3 regions of the Roseateles sp. 22389 genome follow, and region 3 is predicted to be linked to each of the others. Evidence: predicted binding sites of a transcription regulator. Region 3 holds the regulator's gene; each other region holds the start of a gene.
The links. The regulator HrcA, encoded in region 3, represses chaperone genes, less so after heat shock. The targets are predictions, from matches to a motif close to TTAGCACTCNNNNNNNNNGAGTGCTAA.

Region 1 (2,263 bases), on a different contig from region 3:
GACAGCCGGCTGGGCATGGCGCTGATCCGCGGCGAACTCGGCCGCTACAGCCGCATCAAGCGCTACATCGGCGCCCAGGGGCAGGTCATCACGGTACGCGCCACCGTCAGCCTGCTGCGCGATGCCCAGGGCCAGCCCTACCGGCTGCTGGGCGTCGTCGAGGACATCGGCGAGCAGTTGCGGCTGGCGGAACTGGAGCGCGTGCATGAGGCCGAGCTCGCCGCCAACCGCGCCAAGAACGAGTTCCTCTCGCGCATGAGCCACGAGCTGCGCACGCCGCTGAACGCGATGCTGGGATTCGCCCAGCTGCTCGAGGCGGACCACGACCCCATCCTCAGCCCCCGGCAGCGCGGCTGGCTGGCGCAGATCCAGCAGTCGGGCTGGCATCTGCTGCAGATGATCGACGACACGCTGGACCTGTCGCGGCTCGACGCCGGCCAGTTGCGCGTGCGGATCGAGCACCTCGACCTGGAGCCGATCGCGGCGGACAGCCTGGCGATGGTCGAGTCGCAGCGGCGGCGGCTGGGGGTGTCGATCGAGGTCGAACTGGACTCCGACGCCTGCGAGCTGCGCGCCGACGCCACCCGGCTCAAGCAGGTGCTGACCAACCTGCTCAGCAACGCGGTCAAGTACAACCGTCCCGGCGGGCAGGTGTGGCTCCGCGCCCGGCGGGTCGGAGACTCGATGGTCGAACTGAGCGTCGCCGACACCGGCCCCGGCCTGAGCGACGCCCAGAAGACGCAGCTCTTCCAGCCCTTCAACCGCCTGGGCCGGGAGGTCGGCGCCATCGAGGGCACCGGGATCGGGCTGGTCATCACGCAGCGCCTGCTCGCGCTGATGGACAGCCAGCTCCAGGTGGACAGCGCACCGGACAAGGGGGCCACTTTCAGCTTCCTGCTGCCGGTTTCTTCGGCAAATCAATGACTTAAGTCGGTCCTAAGACGGCAAGTCCACACTGATTTGAGCAGGTAGCCCTTCCCGGACTGACCTGTTTTTGGGAGCTTTAGCACTCGCCGCCCATGAGTGCTAATATCCCCAGCCATCGGGCCGGAAGACCGGCCCGAGACAGGAGAAACGAACACATGTCCAACAGCCTTGCATTGAAGGTGCGCGATCCCTGGTCCCTGGTGCCGTCGCTCGGCAACCTGGATGCGTACATCACGGCGATCAACCGCGTCCCGCTGCTGACGGCCGAGGAAGAAAAGGACTACGCCACGCGCCTGAAGGAAAAGGGCGACGTGGAAGCGGCCGGCCGGCTGGTGCTGTCGCACCTGCGCCTGGTGGTGTCGATCTCGCGCCAGTACCTGGGCTACGGGCTGCCGCAGGGCGACCTGATCCAGGAAGGCAACGTCGGCCTGATGAAGGCGGTCAAGCGCTTCGACCCGGACCAGAACGTGCGCCTGGTGTCGTACGCCATGCACTGGATCAAGGCCGAGATCCACGAGTACATCCTGAAGAACTGGCGCATGGTCAAGGTCGCGACGACCAAGGCGCAGCGCAAGCTGTTCTTCAACCTGCGCTCGATGAAGCATGCGCTGAAGGAAGGCGCCGAGAACCAGCAGCGCGCGTCGCTGACCGAAAGCGAGATCGCCCGCGTGGCGGAGGAGCTCAACGTCAAGCGCGAGGACGTGCTGGAGATGGAGACGCGCCTGTCCGGCGGCGACGTGGCCCTGGAGCCGCAGACCGACGATGACGGCGAGACCTTCGCGCCGATCGCCTACCTGGCGGACGACACGCAGGAACCGACCCGCGTGATCGAGTCGCGCTCCCGCGACCGCCTGGCCAGCGACGGCCTGCAGCAGGCGCTGGAGGTGCTGGATCCGCGCAGCCGCCGCATCGTCGAGGAGCGCTGGCTGAAGGTGAACGACGACGGCTCGGGCGGCATGACGCTGCATGAACTGGCCGCCGAATACGGCGTCTCCGCCGAGCGCATCCGCCAGATCGAGGTCGCGGCGATGAAGAAGATGCGCAAGGCGATGGTCGCCGAGACCGCCTGAGCCCTCCTGACGGCCGCCCGCTGGCGACCGTCGCCAGCACCACGAAGAAGGCCCCGCAATGCGGGGCCTTTCTCATTGCGGGGTGGCGCTCACTGGCCGGCGATCAGCGCCTTGATGTCCGACATCAGCGCCGTCGCCCCCGCGCCATACCGGGAGAACACCCGCACCCGCCCCTGCGGGTCGAACAGGAAGCTCGCGGCGGTGTGGTCCATCGTGTAGCTGTCGGGCGTCTTGCCGGGGACCTTGGCGTAGTAGATCTTGAACTC
Region 2 (2,263 bases), on a different contig from region 3:
GTGGCTTCCTCGATCTGGACGCGGATCTGCTTGACGCGCGCCTCGATGTCGGCGCCGGCGCCGTTGCCGTCGATGATGGTGGTGTTTTCCTTGCCCACTTCGACGCGCTTGGCCTGGCCCAGGTCAGCCAGCGTGACCTTCTCCAGCGACAGGCCGACTTCCTCGGCGATGACCTTGCCGCCGGTCAGGATGGCGATGTCTTCCAGCATGGCCTTGCGGCGGTCGCCGAAGCCCGGGGCCTTCACGGCGACGACCTTCAGGATGCCGCGGATGGTGTTGACCACCAGGGTCGCCAGCGCTTCGCCGTCGACTTCTTCCGCGATGATCAGCAGCGGACGGCCGGCCTTGGCGACGGCTTCCAGCGTCGGCAGCAGGTCGCGGATGTTGGAGATCTTCTTGTCGTAGAGCAGGACGAAGGGGTTGTCCAGGATCGCCGACTGCTTCTCCGGGTTGTTGATGAAGTAGGGCGACAGGTAGCCGCGGTCGAACTGCATGCCTTCGACGACGTCCAGCTCGTTGGCCAGCGACTTGCCGTCCTCGACGGTGATCACGCCTTCCTTGCCGACCTTGTCCATCGCGTCGGCGATGATCTTGCCGATCGAGTCATCGGAGTTGGCCGAGATCGTGCCGACCTGGGCGATTTCCTTGGACGTGGTGGTGGCCTTGGAGGCCTTCTTCAGCTGCTCGACCAGGGCGGCGACGGCCTTGTCGATGCCGCGCTTGAGGTCCATCGGGTTCATGCCGGCGGCCACGTACTTCATGCCTTCGCGCACGATGGCCTGGGCCAGCACGGTGGCGGTGGTGGTGCCGTCACCGGCGTTGTCCGAGGTCTTGGAAGCGACTTCCTTGACCATCTGGGCGCCCATGTTCTGCAGCTTGTCCTTGAGCTCGATCTCCTTGGCGACCGAGACACCGTCCTTGGTGACGGTGGGGGCGCCGAACGAGCGCTCCAGCACCACGTTACGGCCCTTGGGACCCAGCGTGACCTTGACCGCGTTGGCCAGGATGTTCACGCCTTCGACCATGCGGGCACGGGCTTCGCCGCCGAAGACAACGTCTTTTGCTGCCATGTGTATCTCTCCGAATCTCTATCTAGATGAATGGGGTCTGTGAGGGTGGTCGCCGATTACTTGGCGATGACCGCAAACAGATCCTCTTCGCGCATCACGAGCAGCTCTTCGCCGTCGACCTTGACGGTCTGGCCGCTGTACTTGCCGAACAGCACGCGGTCGCCGACGGCGACGTTCAGGGCGATGAATTCACCCTTGTCGTTGCGCTTGCCCGGGCCGACGGCCAGCACCTCGCCCTGGTCGGGCTTCTCGGCGGCGTTGTCGGGGATGACGATGCCGGAGGCCGTCTTGGTTTCGTTTTCCAGGCGCTTAACGATCACGCGATCGTGCAGAGGACGCAGTTTCATCAGATCTCCTTGACTGTGCGGACTTGCTTCAAGGGCCCGCCGTGCGGTTCTCGCACTGGCCAACCCCCACAAGAAGTAAGCCCCGCGAGGGACGTCGTGGGGCTTGTTAGCACTCGACCGATGCGAGTGCTAGCAGGGAGATTATATGGACGGGCTTGGCGCTTTCAAGGGCGGTGTCACTTCGCCAGCGCCGCGATCTCCGCCGCGCTCAGCGCGCCCACCTGGACGCGGAAGTCCTGGATGCGGCCGTTGAAGGACGGATGCGCCCAGTTGCGACCCAGGAAGGTGACCTGGTCACCGACCTGCCGCGGCGACAGCAGGATGTCGTCGGCCCTCGCCACCTCCACGCCGTCGAGGTAGAGCCGCCCGGTGCCCGCCCGGAGCGTCACCGCCACATGAGCCCAGCGCCGGATGGGCAAGGGCCCCGGCGCCTCCATGCCTTGCGAGTCGTTGTGGGTCGCGCCGGCGATGGCGAATCGCAGCCCGCCCCGGCCGCTCTGGGGCGCGATGCACATATAGGAGAAAGCGTCGTTCCCGGCGAAGAACAGGCAGGTGTCCCAGCGCAGCGCATTCGCATACGCCCACAGCGACACCGTGAAGTCCTCGAGCCCGCTGAAGATCCCGGCGGGCAACTGCAGGCCCGCCTTCTTGCCGTCGAAGACGATGGCCTTGTCCTCCCGGCGTCCGTCGCCCCAGGCCGCGCCGTCCAGCAGCTTGCCCTCGATGACGCTTCGGTTGCCGTCGGCGCCCAGCAGCGCGCCGAAGGTCTCCGTGCCGTTCCGGCCGTTCAGCGGCAACGACAAGCGGTCCTCGCCCGGCATCACGGCCCGCACCGCCGGCGAACTG
Region 3 (2,263 bases):
CACTTTTGTGCCAAAGTCCGTTTTTGCGCCAGTTTCCGGCCTGAATCGGCACGACGCGCATCACGCAAGTCGTTGATTAGACTTGGAAATTCTTGGTAGGCCGTACAGGACTTGAACCTGTGACCAAAGGATTATGAGTCCTCTGCTCTAACCAACTGAGCTAACGGCCCCCTGGGGGTAATGCGCATATACGAACCCTGGCGGATTCGCGTGCTCCGGCCTTGCACCGGAGCGGCGGATTCTAACGGTGCGCTAGCGCACTCCCGCCGAGCCATCGCCGCTACTTCTGCGACAACGCATTGCTCACCATCCTCGACGTGATGTCGACGATCTCGATCATCCGGTCGTAGGCCATCCGCGTCGGGCCGATGACCCCCAGCGTCCCGACCACCTCCCCATCGACCTCATACGGCGCCGACACGATGGACAGCTCCTCCACCGGCACCACCTGGCTCTCGCCGCCGATGTAGATCCGCACCCCCTCCGCGCGCGAGGACACATCCAGCAGCCGCATCAGCTGCGTCTTCTGCTCGAAGAGGTCGAACATCCTGCGCAGGCTGCCCATGTCGTGGCTGAAGTCCTGCACCGTCAGCAAGTTGCGCTCGCCGGAAATGATCATCGGCTCGTGCTCCTGCAGCCCCTGCTGGCCCACGTCCACCGCCGCGCTCATCAGCTTGGCGATCTCCCCGCGCAGTTGATCCACCTCCAGCCGCAGGCGGTCCCGCACCACGTCCAGGCTCAGCCCCGCGTAATGCGCGTTCAGCCGGTTGCTCGCCTCCGTCAGGTCCGACTGCGACAGGTCCTGCGCCGTGAACACCAGCCGGTTCTGCACGTCCCCGTCCGGCGACACCATGATCACCAGCACCCGGCGCTCGCCCAGCCGCAGGAACTCGATGTGGTGGAACACCGCCGTCTTGCGCGGCGACGTCACCACCCCCACGAAACTCGACAGGCTGCTCAGCAGCTGCGCCGCGTTCGCGATCACCCGTTGCGGTTGATCCGGCAGCAGCTGGCTTTCGAAGGACCCCGCCTCGCGCGGCATCCCCGGCTTGGCCGTCAGCAGCGTGTCCACGAACAGCCGGTAACCCCGCGCCGTCGGAATCCGCCCCGCGCTGGTGTGCGGGCTGGCAATCAGGCCCAGCTCCTCCAGGTCGGCCATCACGTTGCGGATCGTCGCCGGGCTCAGCTCCAGCCCCGACGCCTTCGACAGCGTGCGGGAGCCCACCGGCTGGCCGTCGGCGATGTACCGCTCCACCAGAGCCTTCAGCAGTGTTTTCGCGCGGTCGTCGAGCATGTTTTTCATTCTAGTGAAGCCACCAGCGGCACCCCTTCCCAGCCCCCGGCCCCGCCACCTCGCTGTGGTGTAATTCCGCGCTATGTCCAAGCGCTTCCGTCACGTGGCCATCGTCGGAAAACCCCAGTCCCGGGGCATCCGGCCCATCCTGGAAGAGATTGCCGATTTTGTCGCCTCCCAGGGATTGGATGTTTCCCTCGAACAGGAAACCGCCGACAGCACCGGCATCACCGCCTTCCCCGCATTGACCCACGCCGAACTCGGCACCCAGTGCGACCTGGCCATCGTCGTCGGCGGCGACGGCACCATGCTCGGCTTCGCCCGCCAGGTCGCCCGCTACGGCCTCCCCCTCGTCGGCATCAACCAGGGCCGCCTGGGCTTCATCACCGACATCTCCGCCGACCAGTTCCGCGACGCCCTCGCCCCCATCCTCGCCGGCGACTTCGAGATCGAGCACCGCTCCCTGCTCGAAGGCGCCGTCTTCCGCGACGGCGAGCAGATCTTCTCCGGCGTGGCCCTGAACGACGTCGTCGTCTCCCGCGGCGCCACCGCCGCCATGGTCGAGCTGCGCGTGGACGTCGGCGACGAGTTCGTCGCCAACATGCGCGCCGACGGCGTCATCGTCGGCACCCCCACCGGCTCCACCGCCTACGCGCTGTCCGCCGGCGGCCCCATCCTCCACCCCGGCATCGCCGGCTGGGTGCTGCTGCCGATCGCGTCCCACGCGCTCTCCAACCGCCCCATCGTCCTGCCCGACAGCGGCGAGGTGCGCCTGACCATCGTCGCCGGCCGCGACGCCTCGGTGAACTTCGATATGCAATCCCTGGCCTCGCTGCTGCACGGCGACTGCATCACCGTGCGCCGCTCCCAGCACCGCGCGCCCTTCCTGCATCCGCGCGGCTGGTCCTACTACGCCACGCTGCGCCGCAAGCTCCGCTGGAACGAAGGAAACACCTGATGCTGCGCCGC

Region 1: rpoH (RNA polymerase sigma factor RpoH) is a predicted target of HrcA. The motif match lies at 1,004-1,030, and genes of this name have one in related genera.
Region 2: groES (co-chaperone GroES) is a predicted target of HrcA. The motif match lies at 1,524-1,550, and genes of this name have one in related genera.

What each region holds. Positions count from the first base shown of each region.
Region 1 covers NZ_JBQEOF010000001.1:252,155-254,417, reverse strand. Annotated here, with positions in the region: gene ACTJKJ_RS01120 (CHASE domain-containing protein) at 1-924, shown strand, start outside; gene rpoH (RNA polymerase sigma factor RpoH) at 1,083-1,997, shown strand; gene ACTJKJ_RS01110 (SCO family protein) at 2,087-2,263, opposite strand, start outside.
Region 2 covers NZ_JBQEOF010000003.1:66,467-68,729, reverse strand. Annotated here, with positions in the region: gene groL (chaperonin GroEL) at 1-1,070, opposite strand, end outside; gene groES (co-chaperone GroES) at 1,127-1,417, opposite strand; gene ACTJKJ_RS05310 (LamG-like jellyroll fold domain-containing protein) at 1,594-2,263, opposite strand, start outside.
Region 3 covers NZ_JBQEOF010000012.1:34,933-37,195, forward strand. Annotated here, with positions in the region: tRNA gene ACTJKJ_RS17085 (tRNA-Ile) at 94-170, opposite strand; gene hrcA (heat-inducible transcriptional repressor HrcA) at 281-1,294, opposite strand; gene ACTJKJ_RS17095 (NAD kinase) at 1,377-2,252, shown strand; gene recN (DNA repair protein RecN) at 2,252-2,263, shown strand, end outside.